Regions from separate parts of the Lysinibacillus sp. NPDC059133 genome, predicted to be linked through region 1. Evidence: riboswitches for the same ligand, from Rfam matches in the RefSeq annotation. Region 1 holds a riboswitch; each other region holds the start of a gene.

The links. A riboswitch is a leader RNA that binds a small molecule or an ion and turns the genes downstream of it on or off. The one in region 1 is predicted to bind lysine.
Positions count from the first base shown of each region.
Region 2: it holds a riboswitch for lysine, as region 1 does, so the genes downstream of both, ACFXN8_RS06675 (transporter substrate-binding domain-containing protein) here and ACFXN8_RS25485 (amino acid permease) in region 1, are expected to answer to the same signal.
Region 3: it holds a riboswitch for lysine, as region 1 does, so the genes downstream of both, ACFXN8_RS02740 (aspartate kinase) here and ACFXN8_RS25485 (amino acid permease) in region 1, are expected to answer to the same signal.

Region 1 covers NZ_JBHZDH010000091.1:239-7,957, forward strand. The annotation lists gene ACFXN8_RS25465 (ABC transporter permease) at 1-593, opposite strand, end outside; gene ACFXN8_RS25470 (ABC transporter ATP-binding protein) at 586-1,509, opposite strand; gene ACFXN8_RS25475 (sensor histidine kinase) at 1,647-2,582, opposite strand; gene ACFXN8_RS25480 (response regulator transcription factor) at 2,591-3,283, opposite strand; gene ACFXN8_RS25485 (amino acid permease) at 4,317-5,777, opposite strand; lysine riboswitch at 5,864-6,040, opposite strand; gene ACFXN8_RS25490 (CynX/NimT family MFS transporter) at 6,216-7,424, shown strand; gene ACFXN8_RS25495 (nitric oxide synthase oxygenase) at 7,503-7,719, opposite strand, start outside.
Region 2 covers NZ_JBHZDH010000008.1:86,998-94,716, forward strand. The annotation lists gene odhB (2-oxoglutarate dehydrogenase complex dihydrolipoyllysine-residue succinyltransferase) at 1-32, shown strand, start outside; lysine riboswitch at 874-1,059, shown strand; gene ACFXN8_RS06675 (transporter substrate-binding domain-containing protein) at 1,175-2,041, shown strand; gene ACFXN8_RS06680 (amino acid ABC transporter permease) at 2,227-2,952, shown strand; gene ACFXN8_RS06685 (amino acid ABC transporter ATP-binding protein) at 2,965-3,696, shown strand; gene ACFXN8_RS06690 (DUF6501 family protein) at 4,152-4,349, shown strand; gene ACFXN8_RS06695 (toxic anion resistance protein) at 4,519-5,583, opposite strand; gene ACFXN8_RS06700 (5-bromo-4-chloroindolyl phosphate hydrolysis family protein) at 5,580-6,230, opposite strand; gene ACFXN8_RS06705 (DUF3139 domain-containing protein) at 6,694-7,041, opposite strand; gene ACFXN8_RS06710 (hypothetical protein) at 7,262-7,384, shown strand.
Region 3 covers NZ_JBHZDH010000003.1:37,176-44,894, forward strand. The annotation lists gene sdhA (succinate dehydrogenase flavoprotein subunit) at 1-1,201, opposite strand, end outside; gene ACFXN8_RS02725 (succinate dehydrogenase cytochrome b558 subunit) at 1,268-1,876, opposite strand; gene ACFXN8_RS02730 (YslB family protein) at 2,149-2,583, shown strand; gene ACFXN8_RS02735 (methyl-accepting chemotaxis protein) at 3,311-4,570, opposite strand; gene ACFXN8_RS02740 (aspartate kinase) at 5,045-6,271, opposite strand; lysine riboswitch at 6,497-6,675, opposite strand; gene uvrC (excinuclease ABC subunit UvrC) at 6,801-7,719, opposite strand, start outside.

The DNA.
Region 1 (7,719 bases):
GTGAAGTTACCCGAATTTGATGATACAACTGATACAATTAATATAGATGAAACAATCGTTGCCGGAATGGAGTATTTTCTCATACCGAAATACAATGGTATTAATGCAATGCATGATGCTGAAACTGCATTCATGATCACAGCGGGAATTCGTTGTATTATGAGAGATACCGATAATGTATCCGGAAGCAATTGGAAACTCTCACTAACAGCACAAAAAATCGCTGTGACAAAAATAGTCGATAAAATAATTGCACTAAAGGTAAAAAGAACAACAATGGCAAGCTTTGAAGCAATTAGTTTTTTTCTATTGATCGGGTACATAAATGCTACGGTGATAGTTTTATATTTAAATTCTCCAATAATAAACTTGGCGATTAACACACTAGCAAAAATAATAAATACTGCTCTTACACCTGAATCTATAAGGCTAAATGCCGTCTGATAAGTTCTAAAATCTTGATCCCCTTCTATTTTAGTGATAAATATAAGCATAAATATAATAGCTAATATCACAAAATTTGCGAAAACAGCTCGTTTTATATATGAACCAATATGGTATTTTTTCATTTCTAGCCGCATTAAATTAAGCACTAGCGACACCTCCATTGATTAGCTTTAAGAAGTAATCCTCTAATGAGCTTGTTTTTTTGCTAATGCCCTCAATTTCAATATCATGCTCAATCAATGTTTTAGATAGCACCTTTTGTGAAGCTGTCGATTCATAAATTCTAATACAATTGTCATCCATTAGTTTGAAATTAGTAATATTTAATTTACTTTCTATAATAAAGGCAGCCTTTTCCCCATCATTGACAGTCACTTCAATATAATCTGTTTGACTACGATTGACAGCGTCCATTGATACTTCCTTAATTAATCTTCCATCTTTAATAACCCCAACTGTATCTGCCAATTGTTCAATTTCACCCAATATGTGACTAGAGATCATAATGGTAATGCCATACTCTTTACAAAGCATCTTGAATAGCTCTCGAAGTTCTTTAATGCCGACTGGATCTAGTCCATTAATCGGCTCGTCTAAAATAAGTAATTCCGGCTTCGTAATAATTGCACGTGCAATACCCAATCGTTGTTTCATCCCAAGAGAAAAGTCTTTCACTCGCTTATTCTCCGTATTTGTTAATTTTACTAAATCTAGAACATGCGCAATTTCTTTCTTGTCATAATAGCCCATATATTCGCAATGTAATTCTAAGGTTTCCAGTGCTGTTAAATCTTCATAAAAAATCGGATATTCAATAATCGTCCCCATCCTTTTCAGCACTTCGTATGAGCGGTCGTGTAATTTCTCACCAAAGATTTCAATATCTCCACTCGTTGGCTTCGTAAGGTTAGTCAGCATTTTCATGACAGTGGTTTTCCCGGCACCATTAGGACCTAAAAAACCGTATATCTCTCCCTTTTTCACATGCATAGTAACAGCCGAAACGACTTCTTTCCCCTCAAACACTTTCGTAAGCTGATTTGTCTTCACAATATATGTCATGTAAATCTCTCCTTTAAATTTAACTATCCTTATTATAAAAAATGAAACTCTCTAATTTATTACTTGATTCTTACAAATTTCTTAAGCGCATAAGAAAAGCTTGTAAAGCAATTAAAATGCTCTACAAGCATGACTGCTCAGTATGTCATTCGTTTTAAAGAAACTGTAAAAATAGTCTTCTCATATGGGATACTGGAAAGCTGGATGGAGCCCTCCATTAATTCTACTAGACGTTTTGTAATCGTTAAGCCAAGACCACTCCCTTGGAAGGATTTATTTCTGGAATCCTCAAGCGTATACATTCTTTCAAAAACATTATCAATATGATATTCATCAATTCCCTTACCACGATCCCATACATCAATAAAAATATTCGTATCATCATTTCTTACTGTAAGTCCAATAATGTTTCCCGCCGCCCCATAGGCAATAGCATTTGACAATAAATTATTCAGAACCCTATCTAACGCTTCTTCATTGCCAAGTGCATTCAAGGATATCTCTGGTATTGCTATATCAATCTCTAGTCCCATCGACGTGATCATATCGTAAAATGATAAAATATTTTTCCGGCAAATTTCACTTACATTAATTTTCGTCATTGGATAATCTGTATCTCCAGCCTCCAATTTTGCCAGATCAAAAAATGTATGGATTATTTTTAATACTTCCAATGTTTTCGAATGAACGCCAGTGAGTAATCGTTGCCGCTCCTCGTCACTAAGTGCCTGATTAAGCTGCAGCATTTCCGTATAACCTAGTACAACTGTTAAAGGTGTTTTAAGATCATGTGATATATTGGCCAACATCTTTTTCATGGAGCTTTCCATTTTCCGATGCGTTACCAACACTTTTTGATTGTGGTCTAACAATGCATTCATCGTAATCAGTAACTGCTGTAATTCTTGATTAGCTGTCGATACTAAAACCTTTTCGCTCGACTGTTCATCAATGATTACTTGCAGTTTTTGATGCATGTATTGAATCGTAGCATCTTGTTGTTTTTTTGCTTTCACTTGAAAAATAATAATTCCTACGAGTAACACAATAATCAGTAATAGAAATATAATCATCATGATGTTTACCCTTCAAATTTATAGCCGATTCCCCAAAGCGTTTTAATATACCTAGGATTGGATGGATCGTCTTCAATTTTTTCGCGCAATCTTCTTATATGTACATTAATAATATTTTCATCTCCATAGTAAGCATCATTCCAAATCAATTGATATATTTGCTGCTTTGTAAAAACTCGATTACGATTTGTCACGAATAATTTTAAGATAGCAAATTCCTTTGATGTGAGCTTTACTTGTTGTCCATTCTTCTCAGCTGAAAAATTAATTAGGTCGATCGATAAGTTGTCTATCTCTACTATATCTTTCTTCTCCTCTACTTGACTGGAGTATTTCGTAGCTCTTCGAATTGCGGCTTTAACACGTGCCGAAAATTCCAGCATCGAGAACGGCTTGGCAATATAATCATCTGCCCCTAATCCTAACCCTAACGCTTTATCAACATCACTATCCTTGGCTGACATAATGATAATTGGAAGTGATGCTTGCTCTCGTATAATCTTTAAAACTTCTAATCCATTAAGCTTCGGTATCATAATATCCAAAATCACTAAATCAAAGGGTTTGTTTAAACAATATTGTAAGGCTTCTTCTCCATTTACTGCAGTGGTAACATGGAATCCCTCCATTGTTAAATAGCTTTCTACCATTTCACGAATGGCTTCGTCATCTTCTACTAGTAAAATATGCTTTTGCACGTTCATGCACCTCTTCCTAATATAAAGCAGTCTATATATGACTTGTCATTACTATGATCATCACCACAAAGAGGGGTTGATTTCCGTTCCAGCTGGGCGCTTTGTTGTTGCTGTCGCTACGCTTTCGCACAGATAAAACATTTGTTGCTGTCGCTACGCTTTCGCACAGATAAAACATTTGCCGCTGACGCTTCGCTTTCGCGCAGAGCAGAGCTTCCTGGGGGCGTCCGATGAGCCGCTTGGGGCAACAGATGTTTTTTGCGCGAAAGCGTAGTGCTAACGAAGCGTCAGCAGCAGGATGTTGGTCACGAAGGCGTTATCACAGGACGTGATGGTTTTAGCCTTCGTTCCTCTATCGCTAATCCCCAAGGAGTCGCCCAGCCTCCACTCCAATCAACTTATATGCATGGTATACGTTTCAACAAATGTCCTACCCAAAATTTGATGATGTGTTATTTATCTATCATTTTACCATATTAAGGTTGTGCACCAAAAGTGGGGACGATTCGAGAAACTAAAGTCCTCTTTTTATTCTCTCCAGTAATTTTATCTGAAGCCTAAAATGCAGATTTGTCATATGTATTGGTTGGTATATTGTTAGCAATAATCCAAATAATTTAGAAAGGACTGGAGAAATGACTTTTAGAAGGAATTACAGTTTTTTTCTATTGCATTTTGTATTATCGGATTGTTATTGTTTTATGCTAGTTCATTAAGTAAGAACGGTATTTTTTGGGATTTACTTTTATGTAGGTGCTCTACTTTGGATAATGAGTATATATTTTGGGATATCCGGAATTCGATCAAAACAAAAAGGTATATCTAAATATTTAAGATTACTCATCATTTTGCTTATTCTTGTCATCTACGGATCGATGATTGCAATTATGGGGGTACGAGGTTTTGGAGCTTAAAGATTAATCGTTCATTTGGAGTATTTTGATTGTACATCTAGAATTACAAATTTATTATTTAACTAAAAAAACTGCCCTGCAAGTCATTTTTATGACTCACAGGACAGTTTTATTTTTTATTATTCGACTTTTAAATCACATTGCTCTAATGGATGCATTTTTGTTTTATGCTTGATTTTATAGCCAAGCCATAAGAATAAGAACAGTGGAATACCGATATAGGAGACAAAGACTCCATACCAGTCTATTGTATTACCCATAAAGGCATTGTAGTTTTGTCCAATAACAACAATCATACAAACCGTAAAGGCAAATAGCGGGCCGAATGGGAATAGCCTTGCTTTATACGGCAGCAATTTCGGATCTAATCCCTGTACCTCGAACGCTCGACGGAAACGGTAATGGCTAAATGCAATTCCTAGCCAAGCAATGAAGCCAGACATCCCAGAGGCATTTAGAAGCCACATGTAGACTACACCATCACCAAAGAATGAAGCTAAAAATGCTAGGGAGCCTACAGCTAAAGTCGCCAGTAATGCGTAAATCGGAATACCTCGACGGCTTAGTTTAGCGAAAAATTTCGGTGCATGTCCATCTACTGCCAATTGCCAAAGCATACGAGAAGATGCGTACAGCCCTGAATTCCCTGCTGACAGCATTGCCGTTAAAATGATAGCATTCATCAATGAAGCAGCAAAGGCAATTCCTAAACGGTCGAACACCAGTGTAAATGGTGAAACAGCGATATCTTCAGATAGCAAACGTGAGTCTGTAAATGGAATCAGCAGCCCAATTGCACCGATCGCTAAAATATAGAATAAAAGAATTCTCCAGAAAACAGACTTAACAGCTTTCGGAATATTTTTACCAGGATCATCTGTTTCACCTGCTGTTATTCCAAGTAGCTCTGTCCCTTGGAACGAGAATCCAGCAGCTAAGAAAATACCAAATGTAGCAAGAAATCCACCGTGGAATGGTCCATCACTGATAAAGAAATTCGTAAAGCCTACCGGAGCGTTTCCTCCTAAAATACCAAAAATCATTAAGAAACTGATGATAATAAAAATGATGACAGTTACAACCTTTATCATGGCAAACCAATATTCACTTTCACCATAGCTTTTTACCGATAATAGATTGAACGTTAAAACGACAGCAATAAATAAAACAGTCCAAAGTGCTGATGAGCTATCTGGGAACCAATATTTCATAATTAATGATACAGCAGAAATTTCTGCCGCAATTGTAATTGCCCAGTTGTACCAGTAGTTCCAGCCAAGCGCAAAGCCTAGAGCTGGGTCTACAAATTTTGTAGCATACGTACTAAATGAACCCGATGATGGCATATAAGCTGCCATTTCGCCTAAGCTCGTCATTAAAAAATACACCATGATACCGATTAATGCATAGGCGAGTAGTGCACCGCCAGGGCCTGCTTGTGCAATGGCACCACCACTAGCTAAGAACAATCCTGTACCGATTGTACCGCCCAATGAAATCATTGTAATATGACGGCTTTTTAATTCCTTTTTCAGCTTAGGCGCTTTATGGCCGAGCTGATTGACTTTTATTTCACTCATGATATAGCTTCCTTCCTTTTATAAGAGGCAAAAAAATGCCATCACATGAACGTTGCTGTGATGGCTAAGTAAATCCTCTGTTCTTTCAAAATGATAGCTCAACACGTTGTTCAAACGTGACAGTTCTGTTCCTTTCGGAGACAGCCCCAGCATGAGGTTTTCAAGTCCCCTCACACTTCGGCGGTATTTCCTTTCAACTAATATCTCTAATGCTTGTCATTTCCATTAGCATACTCTTAAATACCGCGACCTCTACCTCATTATAAACATGAGGCATATAATTATTAAATTTACGATGGATATTATTCTAACATACAACCTATGACATTTCAATAACTCAAGTAACATTCTATATTTTATGAATTTTCTACTATTTTTATTATTGTGATAAAGTGGTATAGTGGTTCAATCATAATTGTTCTAACAGGGGGGATTTATTTGGCTACTCATGAACATACCGATACTTATCCTAGCAGGAAAATTAATTGGAAAGGTACAACCTTATTATTAGTTATCGGCGTAATTTGTATTGCCTCGACATTACGGATGCCGCTAACAGTTGTTGGACCTATTATTTCCTTTATCCGCGAAGACCTCGGCATATCCAATGTACTAGCGGGCTTTCTAACAACAATCCCATTGTTAGCATTTGCAATCATCTCACCTTTTGTACCAATTGTCGCACGTAAAATCGGGCTAGAACTAACATTATTTTTATCGACTATTCTTTTGGCGTTAGGGATTGTAATACGCTCCCTCGGAACAACTAGTTTGCTCGTATTTGGTACTGCGCTAATTGGTATAGCCATTTCATTCGGTAACGTACTTATTCCAGGATTGCTTAAACTGAAGTTTCCCTTTCACGTAGGTTTACTTATGGCATTTTTCACAATGTCGATGAATTTGACAGCTGGACTCGGTGCTGGCATTAGCTATCCTGTTGCCCATTCATCAATTGGCTGGCAAGGTGCACTGGCAGTCGCACTTGTTCTCGTGGCGTTAACTATTTTAATATGGATTCCACAGTTGAAATTTAATAAGCCTGAACCTAATGTTAAAACTACGAAAAAACGTACACCTTTATGGAAATCACCTGTTACTTGGGCAGTAGCGGGAACTATGGGATTTCAGTCATTATTATTCTATACAACCGCTGCTTGGATTCCTGAAATATATATAGCACAAGGATTAGCTGCAGATCGTGCAGGATGGATGTTTTCCATCATGCAATTTTCACAAGTCCCAATGGCATTAGCGGTGCCTATTATCGCTAGTAAAATGACATCTCAACGACCTCTCGTATTCATGTTTACGGCATTTTACTTAATTGGCTTTATCGGACTAGTGATGGAATGGACAAACCTCGCTATACTTTGGATGGTGCTACTAGGCTTAGCCGGAGGAGCTTCATTCTCATTAGCGATGATGTTCTTTACATTACGTACCCGTACCGCTTTTGAAGCAGCTGATTTATCAGGTTTTGCGCAATCATTAGGGTATTTATTAGCTGCAATCGGTCCAATCTTATTTGGTTATTTGCATGATTTATTTGGTGGCTGGAATACGGCTGGTTGGTTATTTGTTGTCGTAGTATTGATACTCTTCTTATGTTCATTTAGGGCTTCTAAAAATGAATATGTAAATTAAAAAAGGTAGCTCATGATCTTATTTCAGCAGATGTTTGGACACCCGCTGAAATAAGTTAACGTGAGCTGCCTTTCTCTATTAGTAAGGTGGTTTCTGATAAAAATAGTTCGGTGTATTGTAAACATTAACATAAGGCTTATGGTAAATATGAGTTGTAGCTGGAGAAAGGGGTGGAATCAACCATGTCCAATTGCCTGTAACCTCACGATTTGCTGCTGCTTCTGCTTCCTCAAACAATTTAAATTGCTGTGCAGCTGTATGATGATCTACAATGCTCACACCATCTTCTTTAAAA
Region 2 (7,719 bases), on a different contig from region 1:
AAAACCCAGAAGATTTATTATTAAATTCTTAATACCTGAGTTTGTTAAAACCTTGCGAAACATTTTTTCGCAAGGTTTTTTTATGGAACATTTGAGAAAGTAAAGGTTAAAGTAATCTGAACAATGGAAACGAAGCGACGTAAAGAAGAGCCGAAGTGACGGAAAGAGAAGCTGAAATGACGGATAAAAGAGCCAAAGAGACGGATAGGACTCGAAGCGACGGAAAGAAGGGCTGAAGCGACGGATAGAGGAGGCGAAACGACGGATAAAAGAGCCAAAGTGGCGGATAGGACTCGAAGCGACGGAAAGAGAAGCTGAAACGACGGATAAAAGAGCCAAAGAGACGGATAGGACTCGAAGCGACGGAAAGAAGGGCTGAAGCGACGGATAAAAGTGCCAAAGAGACGGAAAGAAAACGAAGCGACGGATAAAGCATTCGAGGCGATGGAAAGAAGGGCTGAAACGACGGATAAAAGAGCCAAAGAGACGGATAGGAAACGAAGCGACGGAAGAAGAGCCGAAGTGACGGATAAAAGAGCCAAAGTGACAGATAGGACTTGAAGCGACGGATAAGGCAATCAAAGCGACGGAAAGGAAACGAATCAAATCAACGGATAGGTTATCCCAACGTTTGCGAAAGTTTCATAAAGATGCATATAGTGCAAAGACTATTATTTTTACTGATCAACAATTTCTTTTGAATTAATAGAAAGTAAGTTAAGTATTAATTATTTGCGGATTTTCTTTAAAAAGGATAAAAAACCCTAATATTGTAATTAGTCAGAAAAATAATAAAATTATCTTGACGAATAAGTTAGTTTTATAGTAGTATCTTAATAATCAATTAAATATTCAAACCTCACGTTTTTTCTATTGTGAGGTAGAGGCGCGGTATTTATTAGTTCATTGTTGAGTAAAAGCAAGCGAAGACGCAATGAAGAAGGATCTATCGCCGAAGTGTAAAAGGAGCTCGTACTTTTATGCTGGGTCTGCAGTGAATAAGTGCAGGACTGTCCTAGTAGATTTTTTCCAGGTTTACTAGGTTGTGCTATCTCGGAATGATGGAATTATAGTGAGGATTTGGGCAACTGTTGAAAAGTAAGACCTAAGTTCAGAGCTTAGGCTTTTTTAGTACAGTTGTCTTATTTTTTTACAGAAAAAGGGGGAGTTTTACATGAAAAGAAAATGGTTAGTAGTAATGTTGACCGTAGTGACTGCAATTTTGCTAGCTGCATGTGGTACTAGTGACAAGAAGGAGCCATCGTCATCTAGTAATGACGGGGGCAATACGAGTAACGAGGAAGCTGGCGGCGAATTCCGTATTGGGATGGAAGCAAGTTATGCTCCGTTTAACTGGACGCAGCAAGGTGATGCAAATGGCGCAGTAAAAATTGCCGATAATGCAGAATATGCAGGCGGTTATGATGTACAAATGGCGAAAAAAATAGCTGAAGGCTTAGGAAAAGAATTGGTTATCGTAAAATTGGAATGGGATGGCTTAGTACCAGCTCTACAATCAAATAAAATCGATGCTATCATTGCAGGTATGTCACCTACTGAAGAACGTAAGCAAACGATCGACTTCACAGAAAACTACTATACGTCTGATTTTGTAATGGTTATTAAAAAAGGTAGTAAATATGAAAAAGCAACATCTATCCAAGATTTCTCTGGTGCAAAAATCACATCACAGTTAAATACATCTAACTACACTGTTATTGATCAAATCAAAGATGTAAAAAAACAAACAGCAATGGATAGCTTCCCAGCAATGCGAGTAGCATTAGAAGCTGGAAAAATTGATGGCTACGTAGCAGAACGTCCAGAAGGTATTTCCGCTGCTGCTGCAAACGATAAATTCACATATGTAAAATTTGAAGAAGGCTTCGATACAGATATTTCAAATACATCGATCGCAGTTGGTTTACGTAAAGGTGATGCAAATCTTGAAAAGATTAATGAAATCTTAAAAGGTATTTCTGAAGATGATCGCCAAAAAATTATGGAGGAAGCCATTCACCAACAACCAGCAGCACAATAATATGATTGCGCGGGCTAGCTGCTAGTCCGTGCAATATCATTATACTATATTAGAATCTTTCTAAATAATAATAATGTCTTAGCTAATTGTTTCATATGATAAAAGAAACAGGGGCCCAATGAAAATGGTAGATAGCTAAGACGATTGTAAAGAAAAAGCAACATGACGTTGTTAGGAGGTACATCATGAGTCTTGAATGGATTATTTCTATAATTGAGAACAACTGGCAAATGTTTTTACGAGGTGCGTATTATACACTACTTATTTCTATTAGTAGTACAATTATTGGTGCACTTATCGGATTTTTCATCGGAATTATGCATACCATTAAAGTTCGTAAAAAGGGTGTAAAATTTTATAGCTTAAAACTCATTAATTTTATACTAACATGCTATGTCGAATTCTTCCGTGGTACACCAATGATTGTACAAGCAATGGTTGTATTTTACGGCTTAGATATAGCATTTGGTATTGATATGCACTTTATTACGGCAGGTATTTTAGTTGTTTCACTAAATACAGGCGCTTATATGGCAGAAATCGTGCGTGGCGGTATTGTTTCAATTGATCAAGGACAGTACGAGGCTGCATCGGCAATTGGTATGAATCATGTTCAAATCATGCTACATGTTGTATTACCACAAGTTGCCCGAAATATATTGCCTGCAACAGGTAACCAATTAATTATGAACATTAAAGATACAGCAGTTTTAAACGTTATTGGGGTTACGGAATTATTCTTCCAAACAAAGTCGATTGCAGGTAATAACTTCCGCTATTTCGAATCCTTCTTCGTAGCATGTGTCCTTTATTTCATCATGACATTCACAGCATCAAGAATTTTACTGTATGTAGAAAAACGGCTGGATGGACAAGATGCCTACCAAAAAGCACAGAAAGAAGCAGTATAGGGGGGCTCATAAATGACAGTTATTAAAATAGAGCATTTAAGTAAATCATTTGGGCGTAACGAAGTGTTAAAGGATGTAAATTTCCAAGTAGAAAAGGGCGAAGTTGTCTGCTTAATCGGTTCTTCAGGATCTGGTAAATCAACATTACTACGCTGCATTAATTTACTGGAAACACCAAGTGGCGGTCAAATTATTTACAAAGGTGAAGATATTTTAGATGAAAAACATAATATCCAGGAATACCGTACACATTTAGGCATGGTATTCCAGCAATTTAACCTATTCAACAATCATAATGTGCTGAAAAATTGCACAGTTGGTCAAATGAAAGTATTAAAGCGTTCGAAGGCAGAAGCCGATGAAATAGCGCTAAAATATTTACAAATTGTTGGTATGGATCAATACGTCAATGCCAAGCCACGACAGCTATCTGGCGGTCAAAAACAACGTGTAGCGATTGCACGAGCATTGTCAATGAGCCCAGAAGTAATGCTGTTTGATGAACCGACGTCAGCCCTTGACCCAGAAATGGTGGGGGAAGTTTTAAAGGTAATGCGTCAGCTAGCAGATTCCGGAAATACGATGTTAATCGTTACACATGAAATGGAATTTGCCAAAGAAGTAGCAGATCGCGTTGTCTTTATGGATAAAGGTGTTATTGTAGAGGAAGGCCCTCCAGCACAGGTTTTAGTAAACCCTCAGCATGAACGGACAAAAGAGTTTTTAAAACGGACATTAAAATAAAGTTCGGTTACAATAACAAAAAAAGTGAGTCCAAATTAATGGGCTCACTTATTTTCTAGAATTCCATTCTGCGTATATAATAAAGCAAATTGCAAATGCAACGGCTAGTATAAAAAACCATTGCGGTACACTACCAAAACTCATGTTAACACCTCTAAGTAAAATTTTTATTAGTTATCTTCATTTATTAGGGGACTCCCAACTCTGCATGTAATGGGATGAGACCTACAGTGCATCTACTGAATGAAGATCATGCCTCCTGACGCATTGTTTATCTGTGCGAAAGCAAAGCGACAGCATCAATTACGCCAAGACGAAATTGATATAGTTAAAAAAATGGATAGTTACGGAGAAAATATCGTCTTCTATGGTTTTTTTCTCCACAAGAGTACAAAAATATTATAAAATAAGTTGTAGACATTAGCTTCGTGCTAGTAAAGAGAGGTAGAGAGATTATGTTACATTTAAAATGGAAAGATGCTGCAACTGTACGTACAGTTACTTGTAAGCATACAAATGCATCAAAATATTTAGTTTCAAACGTATTAACAGTAGGGAATCAATATGATGTAAAAAATGAAACAGAAGAATTCATTTTTATTATCGATAACACTGGTAATATTGGTGGCTACTATAAAGATTATTTCGAATAAGTAAATCAATTTCGCCTTGGTGTCATTGCGTCCGGATTGTGAATTGTGCACGCACAGTTCATTCCTGGGCATCCACCGAAGGCTTTATTTTCATTCAATAGGTTTGAATGAAAATAAAAGGGTGGTTCAGATGATTTCTGAGCCACCCTTGTTTGTTGGAAAAACGAAATCATTCCCTCTTGAAGGCCTTTATTTCAGTAACATCCTGTAGATGCTCTTTTTCCTGCTCGGAAGCCGTATGAAGGTCAAAGACATCTTGGATAGCTGATTTCAGCTCATGCTGTGTTTCTTTGAATTTTGATACTTGCTGTTCAAAAGAAGGGCTCGTAAAACGATCATGTGTACGAGATAATCTTTCTTCTAGCTGCGCGTAGCGATGATCCATATGCATAGATAACATCATAGCTAACTGATTTTTCCAAAGTGGTATAAGGGTAACGATTGAAAATTCTATTTTTTCCGCTAGTGTTTGATTGGACTGTTGGATCATGCGTATTTGTGGTGCAGTTTGTAAGGCAACCTGCTGAGAAACTTGTAAGTCATAAATACGTTGATCTAGACGTTCGATTTGAGCGGCAAAGTCATTAAGCTGTTGGATAGCTAGAGGCTGTTTCGCGGCCTGTACACTAGTCACCTTTTCAGGAAGTTCCACTTCAATGGCTTGATGCTTCTTCATTTGTCCTGCTGCAATAGCAGTCGCTAACTCTTCAAAGTATCCTCTATTATGTGCATACAGTCCTTCTAGCATTTCTACATCTTTAATCATTTGAAGTTGTGCACGTTCAAGCTGAACACCAATTCGTTCTACTTGGATACTAATACGTTCAAACTCCGTTAATGTTTGCTTAACAGTAGGCTCAATTTTACCAAACATTTTTTTAAAAAAGGACTGTTTTTTTGGTTCTAATGCGTTAGGGTCTACTCGGTCTAACGTATGCATTAATGAGTCTAGCATTTGGCCGATTTTTGTGACATCTTTCTGTTTTACTTGTGCAAGCATTCGATCGGCAAATTGAGAAAGTGATCGCTGTGAATCTTGCCCTAAAGACAGGACTGATTCGAAGTTTGTCAGGTCAAGCTGACTAGCAAATAGAAGTGCACGACTTTGTGCAAGAGGCGATAGCGTTTCATACGTCGCCATCGCCTCATTATTTGTAGTCTCTAAATAAGATTGCACAAGTGGGGAAATACCTTGTATTGTATTTAGTTGAAATGCGTGATCATTTGCCGTCACTTGTCATCGCCTCGCCACTCCAATTGTTCTTTTCGTCGTATATTTGAACGATTCGCAAATTCGATTTCCATTTGAAGATGGTCGATGTCGTTGGAAAGCGCATCCTTTAAATCAATTTGAATCGTATCATTCAAATCGGTAAGTGTTTCTCTTGTTTTTGATAATGTAATTTGGATTTCCTTATCCTTCACAGGCTGCCTTGATAACATCGTATATTTATCCGTTAATTCAACAGCGGATGGGAGATGTGCATAAAAAAACTGTTCAACATTATAAAATTTTCGTGGATCTGTTTTAACTATTTTCACGATATTTTTTGAAATACGTGTCATCTCGAGTAATTGTTTAAATGCAGAAACAGAGCGTACACGTAAGTAGTTTTGACTTAATGTTTGAATGTTTTTATTGGCTGCTGTAAGTTGTGTTTCAATATGTTTGTACTCTTCTTTTGTTATACCAGCTATTTGCATGAATTTCTTTTTCTGTCTATGTTTCAACAACGTCGTACTGGACGCATATGTTCCAGCAAACAATAAACTACCAAGTAAGTATCCTGGATTTGCCGCAAATGCTGCGATAGAAACAGTTGTGAGAGAAATTAAGAAGCTAGCGGTATGTCTAGAGAAAAACTGTCCGACACTGAGCATGTTTCTTCCTCCTAGCATTTAAATATGTCTATCTTCTTATACGAAATAATCGACATAAAGTTTCAACGAAAAAATAAACCTTACATAAATTTTACTGCTATTTGTAAAGTTTCTCAATGATATTACATTAGAACAAGAAAATCCTTTGCTTTATTAGGAAGAAAAGGGGAAAGACGAAATAGAAGTAGAACTAACTGTCCGACATTGCTGTTTGATCTAACCCAGTTGAGTGGTATTAGTCTATCAGGACCAATCATTTTCTTTATATCGTATTCAAAATGAATGTGATTCGCGATTATTTGCAGTGCTTTACACGATTTTTTTATTTTTTCTTATAATAGGTCAACTATTAGTATTGTTTTTTTATCTGTTGTTAATTCCTCACCAACGGCGTTATATAATAAAATAAATAAGCGTATTCGAGATTTTATTCTCAAAATACGCTTACATTTCGAGTAGAGAATCATGCCTGCTTTAAGTTTATACAAGGCTTAAAATGCTTTAATTGTTCTGTTGAAAGAGTTGTCCCATCTATTGTATGGTACTCAAATTGCCCTAAATGGTCTTTATCATGAGCTAAATAAAGATAGATGACATTTGGTTCATCTGAAAAAATAACGTTTACCCAATAACTTGGAAGACCTGCAAAATGCCATTTACATTCAATAGATTGGATAGCTTTCTTCGGATAAGACAAATCTTCAATCAAATAGTTTTCGATTCTTTTTTCATATAGTTGCTTTTTGATGTGTTCTATACAAAATGGTGCAAGCAACATAATGATTATCCCAACGATCAAAAATTTTTTCATTCGCCATAATAAGTTCTTCCTAATATTTTCCGATAGCTATTTTTTCGACAGTTAAGCTTCGAACACCTTGTTACGCTATTATTTCTGTAAGGGGATATAGAAGGTATTTTACTTTCGAATAATAAGTCCAGACTTGCGTGCGGGCTTTTCCTATTGGCTCTAAAAGGAATTTACCGATATTATCATTTGTGAAACAAGAAATATCAAAAAGTACCATTATATGTGGGAAGAAATACGAGATCATGCCGTATATACGGAAGGGCATATGAAAATTAAAGATGTGATTATGGGCATGGAAGAAGCCTATAAAAAGTTTGAAGCAGATTCATTAAATAGCAATTGAAAATTTTAAATGCAACAAAAGATAACTGACAATCATCCGAACTGCACCTTATTGTTAGACAATTGTGGTGCAGATTTTATATGGATAATTTTCTCCTGATGTGGTGATTTAATTGTCAGTATTTTTAAATTGCAATTGCACAAATATATGCTGTTCTCTTTAACGGTTTTATATAAAAATGATGATCCGTTTCCGCCACGTCCTGTGGCAATTTATCTGTGCAACAACAACAACAACAACACACGACTGAGTGACCAACATCATGCTGTTGCTGTCGCTTCGTTGCACTGCGCTTTCGCACAGAATGAAACCCTTTTGCTGATGCTACGCTTTCG
Region 3 (7,719 bases), on a different contig from region 1:
CCATACCGCCATAGATAGCAGATAATAATGAGTTCGCACCAAGACGGTTTGCACCATGTTGAGAATAATCACATTCACCTGCTGCAAATAGACCAGGAATTTCAGTCATTTGGTTGTAGTCAACCCATAATCCACCCATTGAGTAGTGAACTGCTGGGAAGATTTTCATTGGTAATTTACGTGGGTCATCCCCTACGAATTTTTCGTAGATCTCGATGATACCACCTAGTTTAACGTCTAATTCATGTGGATCTTTATGAGAAAGATCTAGGTATACCATGTTTTCGCCGTTGATACCAAGTTTTTGGTTTACACAAACGTCGAAAATTTCACGTGTTGCAATATCACGTGGTACTAAGTTACCATATGCAGGATATTTTTCTTCTAGGAAGTACCAAGGTTTACCGTCTTTATAAGTCCAAATACGGCCACCTTCACCACGAGCTGACTCTGACATTAGACGGTTTTTGTCATCTCCAGGAATCGCTGTTGGGTGAATTTGGATGAACTCACCATTCGCGTATGAAGCACCTTGTTGGTAAACGATAGAAGCAGCAGAACCTGTATTAATAACAGAGTTTGTTGTTTTACCGAAGATAATACCAGGGCCACCAGTCGCCATAATAACAGCGTCTGCACGGAATGATTTGATTTCTTCTGTACGCATATCTTGCGCTACGATACCACGACAAACGCCGTCAGGATCGACTACTGCACCAAGGAATTCCCAGTGCTCATATTTGTTCACTAAACCAGCTACTTCGTGAGAGCGAACTTGCTCGTCTAGTGCGTATAGTAATTGCTGACCAGTTGTTGCACCAGAGAAGGCTGTACGATGCATTAAAGTACCACCGAAACGACGGAAGTCAAGAAGACCTTCTGGTGTACGGTTGAACATTACACCCATACGGTCCATTAAGTGAATAATACCAGGGGCTGCATCACACATACCCTTAACAGGTGGTTGGTTCGCTAAGAAGTCCCCACCATAAACTGTATCATCAAAGTGGATCCAAGGAGAATCCCCTTCACCTTTTGTATTTACCGCACCATTAATTCCGCCCTGCGCACATACAGAGTGTGAGCGTTTTACAGGAACTAATGAGAATAAATCAACTTCAGTACCAACTTCAGCTGCTTTAATCGTTGCCATCAGACCAGCTAGACCGCCGCCGACAACAATTATTTTGCTTTTCGCCATGATTATTTCTCACTCCTCTTAAAAAATTGCAATGATTGCATGTACTCTATAGTAGCTTCTATTAAATTAAACAAAAGCTAAAATAGCAGCCACACCAACTACACTTAGAATTACGAAAATAATGTTTGTTACATAAGTAGCAATCTTTTGAGACTGAGGAGATTGTACAATACCCCAGCTTACTAGGAATGCCCATAAACCGTTAGATAAGTGGAAAGTTGCTGATATAATACCAACGATGTAGAATCCAAGCATGAATGGATTAGAAACGATATCCGCCATCATGTCGTAATCAACTTCTGTACCAAGTGCTTTTTGAACACGAGTTTGGAAAATATGCCATGCAATGAAGATCACTAAGAATACACCAGTGAAACGTTGTAATGAGTACATCCAGTTACGGTATGTGCTGAAACGTCCTGTATTTGGTGTAGCAGTGAATGCAATGTAGACACCATAGAATGCGTGGAACATTAATGGAATATAAATGACAATCCATTCAACTAGGATAAGGAATGGAATCTTTTCCATTACTGCGGTAGCATCGTTGTAACTTTCTGCTCCGCCTGTTGCTGTAAAGTTAATGAACAGGTGCATCGTTAAAAACAGACCTACTGGAATGATACCAAGTAGAGAATGTAAGCGACGCCATAAAAACTCTCGATCTTTCGACAAGACTGTTACCCCCCTTAGTACTTAAAATATCACAACAAAAGAAGTCATCATTTTGTAACTGATACTTCATTGACTGTGTATTTCATCATGGTACAATATTATGACATGTTTATTGTACTCTCAAGAGCTACGAGCGTCAAGGCAACTAAGAGTTTTTCACAATCCTTATTAAAGAAATAATCTAGTACATGACGCATCGTTTTTTCTCGAAAAATCTATCTTTACTTTATCAGTGTCAAATTTTAAGAAAATTCTAAGAAAGAAGGATTTAAATGTTAAACACTTCATCACCTACAATCTCAGCATTTGGCTACGAGATAATTCGCGATTATATTTTATCTTCTATTCTTGGTAAACATGAAGCAGATGTACTTTACTGGGCAGGAAAAGATCTAGCTCGTAAGTTCCCATGTAAAAGTCAAGAAGAACTTATCGCATTTTTCGCAGATGCCTGTTGGGGTAATTTAGAGCTTGTCAAAGAAACGAAGGATGGGCGTATATTCCAGTTGACAAATGATCCAGAACTGATACAAATCGGTCTTCGTAGCTTTAGACTTGAAGCAGGATTTATAGCTGAACAAATCCAGCAAGCAAAAGGTTATTTAACAGAATGCTATGATGAAAAACGCGAAAAGCAACAGAACGTTATGTTTACAGTAAAATGGGACGTCAAAGAACGAATCATGTACACTGTTCCAACAGAATAAAACAAAATGGATTGTCACCCTAAATTTATGGATGACAATCCTTTTTTAGTGTTGGAAAACAAAATGGCCAAGGAAACCTTTGTGAATGTTGTGTCTCTTTAGATGAGGGTGGTTTCTGTTCCAGTCTACTCCAATCAACGATTGCGTAAAACTAACACTATTGCTACTCACCATAATCAAACAGAAAAGACTTATAACAGTGATGCGGTTGTACACCCATTGTTGCTGTCGCACAGACAAACTCCTTTGCTGACACTTCGCTTTCGACATAACTGAAGTTTTGTTTTATCGCTATAAATTGGATTGACATGCTATGTGAAATAGTTGATTGGAGTGGAAGCTGGGCGACTCCTTGGGGATTAGCGTAAGAGGAACGAAGGCTAAGAACATCACGTCCTGTGATAACGCCTTCGTGACCAACATCGTGTTGGCCCGAGACCCTGCAGCGAGCACATAGGGAACGAAGGCTAAGAGCATCACATCCTGTGATAACGCCTTCGTGACCAACATCGTGTTGGCCCAAGCGGCTCATCGGACGCCCCCAGGAAGCTCTGCGCGAAAGCGAAGCGTCAGCGACAAAGCGCCCAGCTGGAACGGAAATCAACCCCTCACTTTGCTGAGAGCCAGAATTTATTTGATAGGACACCTTATTCATTGAAAAATAGTTTTTTCAACAACATGAAAAGATTGTCATTCCAAATTGATGAATGGCAATCCTTTTCTATATTTATAGTTGGCCATGTCTTTCTTTTAAAAGCACATCTATTAACGAAATAAACGCTTCTAAAATATTTAGTGAGTGTTGAATCATTTCCTCTAAGTTTATAATTGACAGTTCATTCACTAATTTTTGTGCGGCCCTATGTACTAATTCATGGGGTTGTTCTATTTGTCGATATTCTGGTAAATTTCGATATTCCTCAAAATGGCCATAATACCATTCCCCAAACTTACATTGATGATGCGTTTTTATAGTTTCTTTATGGCCAGCCTTTTGAATAGCATTTCGTAAAAAGCTAGCATGATCCATTAACCTTGCTGCCAATTGGCTCACTACCGTTTGCTCTTTGGGCTTACGGATTGTAGGTGCAATAGCTTTTAACATTTCAGATACTTGATTTTGTATTATTTCCGAGAAGTCACTAGTATGAGATAATTCAGTCGTTGTTTCCGCTAAACGACCTACAGCTATTACATTTTCTTCTGATGCAGCTGTCATTTGATGAATGCCATGTGCTGCTTCTTCAATATTTTTGCTTGTGACAGTCAAATTAGCAATATTGTTCTTCATGATGCTTAAAAAGTCAGTTAAATAATGTTCAACTTGTTTGATATTGTTTATTGTATTATGTAATTTCTTATCAATGACTGATCGAATCTTCGTCATTTCTTGCAATGAACCTTTCGAGCTGCTGGCTAACTTTCCTACTTCCATCGCGACAACATTAAATCCCTTTCCATGCTCGCCAGCACGTGCGGCTTCAATAGAGGCATTTAAGGATAGTAGTTGTGTTTGATCAGCAATCCCGGTTACACTTTTACCAACATCATCCATTTTAGTCATTTCATTAGATAACTGCTCTGTTGAATGACCTCCTTTAGCCAACAACTCCTGAACCATTTCACCTTTTGAAATGGATGATTCCATTTCCTCTACAAGGAGTAATGAATGCTGTTTTATTTCTTGAATGTTTGCATTAACATTTTGCTCAACTGCAAGCATCTCTTCAGTATTTGACGACATTTCTTCACTCATTGCTGAAATATCCCCTACACCCGCTGAAACATTTTGAACCTTTAAAGCCGTTTGAAAATTAATTAGCTCCATATGCGCTAGGACAAAGTCTAAAATCGCATTTTTCACATCAATGCTTTCCTGCTCAAGTTCTAATTCCAGGATTCGCTTTTTTAATAATTGTATTTCTAAATCGTTGTTTCTCTCAACGCCTTCATCTACTGGCTTTTGAAATAAACCGAACAATACCATACAAACTCCCACCTTCCACTTGGTAAAACATGTCACTTTTTATTATATAACAATAGAATTGGATAAATTATTAAATTGATGTGAACAAAAAAAGATGTGCCCATTCCAGAAGATTCATTCTAAGTGAAGTAGTTGATTGGAGTGGAGGCTGGGCTACTCCTTGGGGATCAGCAAAAGAGGAACGAAGGCTAAGAACATCACGTCCTGTGATAACGCCTTCGTGACCAACATCGTGTTGGCCCGAGACCCTGGAGCGAGCAAAGCGAGTGAAGCGGCTCATCGGACGCCCCCAGGAAGCTCTGCTCTGCGCGAAAGCGAAGCGTCAGCGGCAAAGAGCCCAGCCGGAACGGAAATCACCCCCTCGTTTTGCCATAGAACCCTACTTTATTTAATATGACATATTAATTTCATTGACATAATAGTTTTTCAACAACATGAAAAGATGTGCCTTTTACTGACACATCTTCTTCAACATTATATGTAAAGCGCTTGTTCTAAGTTAAATTCATCATGTAATGCATTTGCTGCATGAATCATTTCGTCCTGAGGAACAACGACAGACACTTTTATTTCAGAAGTACTGACCATTTTTACAGGGATACCTTCACGACGTAGACGATCAAACATACGGGCAGCCACCCCTGGATTAGATGCCATTCCTGAGCCAATAATAGAGACTTTTGCTAAGCCGATTTCAAAATCAGCAAAACTAAACCCTAGTGATAATTTGCTATCTTCTAGGACACGTAATGCATCGGCGAACTCCTCTTTTAAAATGGTAAACGATACAGTTGGCTTTAAGCCATCAATTATTGCTTGTACGATGATATCGACGTTTATGCGATTTTCTGCAAGTATTGTGAACATATCTGCTAACGAAGCATTAGAATAAGCATCATAACCCACCGTTAGGCGAATAACGTCTGACTCATAGGCAACACCACGTACAATTAAATTTTTCTCCATTTCAACTTCCTCCTTCAATAAAGTACCTACTGTATCTTTTTCGCTCGACCGAATGGTAACTGGGATTTGAAACTTCTTTGCTATTTCTACAGCCCGCGGGTGTAAAATTTGTGATCCTAAGTTTGATAGCTCTAGCATTTCATCATAGGAAATTTCTTTTAGCTTTCGTGCCCCAGCAATCTGACTTGGATCAGCTGTGTAGACTCCATCTACATTCGTGTAAATATCTACGCGCTCCGCCTCCAATGCTGCAGCAATAGCTATCGCCGTCGTTTCCGCACCACCTTTACCGAACGTCGTAATATTCCGAGAATTACAGATACCCTGTCCCCCTGCAACGATGACGATCTTCCCCTGCATAAAATGCTCTTCTATTCGACTAGCGTCTATCTCCTCAATACGTGCATTGCCATACATGACATCGGTTTGAATACCTACCTGCCAGCCTGTTAATGACACTGCCTCATATCCTTCTTCCTGCAAAGCAATCGCCACTAATGCACTTGATAGTTGTGAGCTTGTTGACAACAATGCGTCTAGTTCACGCTTAGACGCATTGTCTGATAGATCACGAGCCATCTTCCCTAATTCTTTAGACATCCCCCTCATTGCCGCAGTGACAACGACAATCTCAGTACCTCTTTCCTTTTCTGCAATCACCTTTTTCGCAACATCTTGAATGTGCTCTGTTGATGTTAATGTAGCACCACCAAATTTCATCACAATTCTCGCCATCCTTATCATTCTCCTTTGTATTTAATCATTTAAAGTAGCTATACTTTTGCGGCTCTTTACAAAGATAACGCTGCAAACTCAAAGCGACATTAAGTTATAGGGCTTGAACTAATACGGTTGGCATCACCTCTTACATAGTAGTAACTGCCTTGAAAGAAAGCTAAAAAGGCAGCTCCCACATAACGTGAAAGCTGCCTATAACATGTACAATAAAATAACTTGCGCATGTGTGATAGCTCTCCGAAACGATTAGAATCGACAGTCTTACATCTCTTAAATGTAAAACCAGCACAGCATCGGAAACAACGATGCTCCACTTCGGCAAGATCCCCTTTCATACATTTTCACTGGACTTGTTCGTCCTCGAATGTACTACTCCTAAATCTTGCACCTCTATCATCACTAAATAGTGAATGTATTTAATTGAACCTTATAGTTTATGGATAAATAGAAACTACAAAAAACTAAGGCTCCGTACATAAACATTGCTATATTGAAGAACAATGTTATATACAACCTTAGCATACGTCTAATCCTTTGACAATGTCTCTTGTTGAAAATAAGCATGAATATTGCTAGCTAAATTAGCAGGCATTCCTGCTTCTTCTAACGCCTGTACACTTGCCTCACGAATTTTTTTGACAGAGCCAAAATGCTTAAGTAATTGCTGTTTTCGCTTTGGACCAACGCCCTCTATATGATCGAGGACAGATTGTATAGCATGCTTCTCGTGCTGCTGTCGTAAGAAGGTAATAGCAAAGCGGTGTACTTCGTCTTGAATTCGCTGCAGTAAATAGAAGCCATCACTTGTGCGCTTTAATGCAATGACTTCAGGTGGATCACCGAATAGAAGCTGTGACGTATTATGCTTTTCATCTTTTGCTAATCCGGCAATTGGAATGACAAGGCCGAGCTCATCCTCTAATACTTCTCTTGCAACTTCCATTTGCCCCTTCCCACCGTCAATTAGTACTAAATCTGGTAAAGGTAGACCTTCTTTTAATACGCGTGTGTAACGACGACGGATTACTTCCTGCATTGCCCCGTAATCATCGTGCTTGGCAGCTGTACGTGTTTTGTACTTTCGATACTCCTTCTTTGCGGGTTTTCCATCGATAAATGCAACCATTGCAGATACAGCATCTGTCCCATGCATATGACTATTATCGAAAGCTTCAATCCGTAAAGGCGTAGAAATGCTCATAGCTTCACCAAGCGCCTCACATGCTCCTATAGTGCGTTCTTCCTGACGTTCAATAAGTTGGAACTTCGCTGCTACAGCAATTTCAGCATTTTTCGTCGCTAATTCAACTAGCTCTTTTTTTTGCCCACGTTTTGGTGTAAGTACCTTAACTTCTAATAATTCCGTTAAAATATCTGCATCAATAGATTGTGGGATAAAGATCTCCTTAGGCTTAATGTGCTCTAGCTTTTCGTAAAATCGTCCA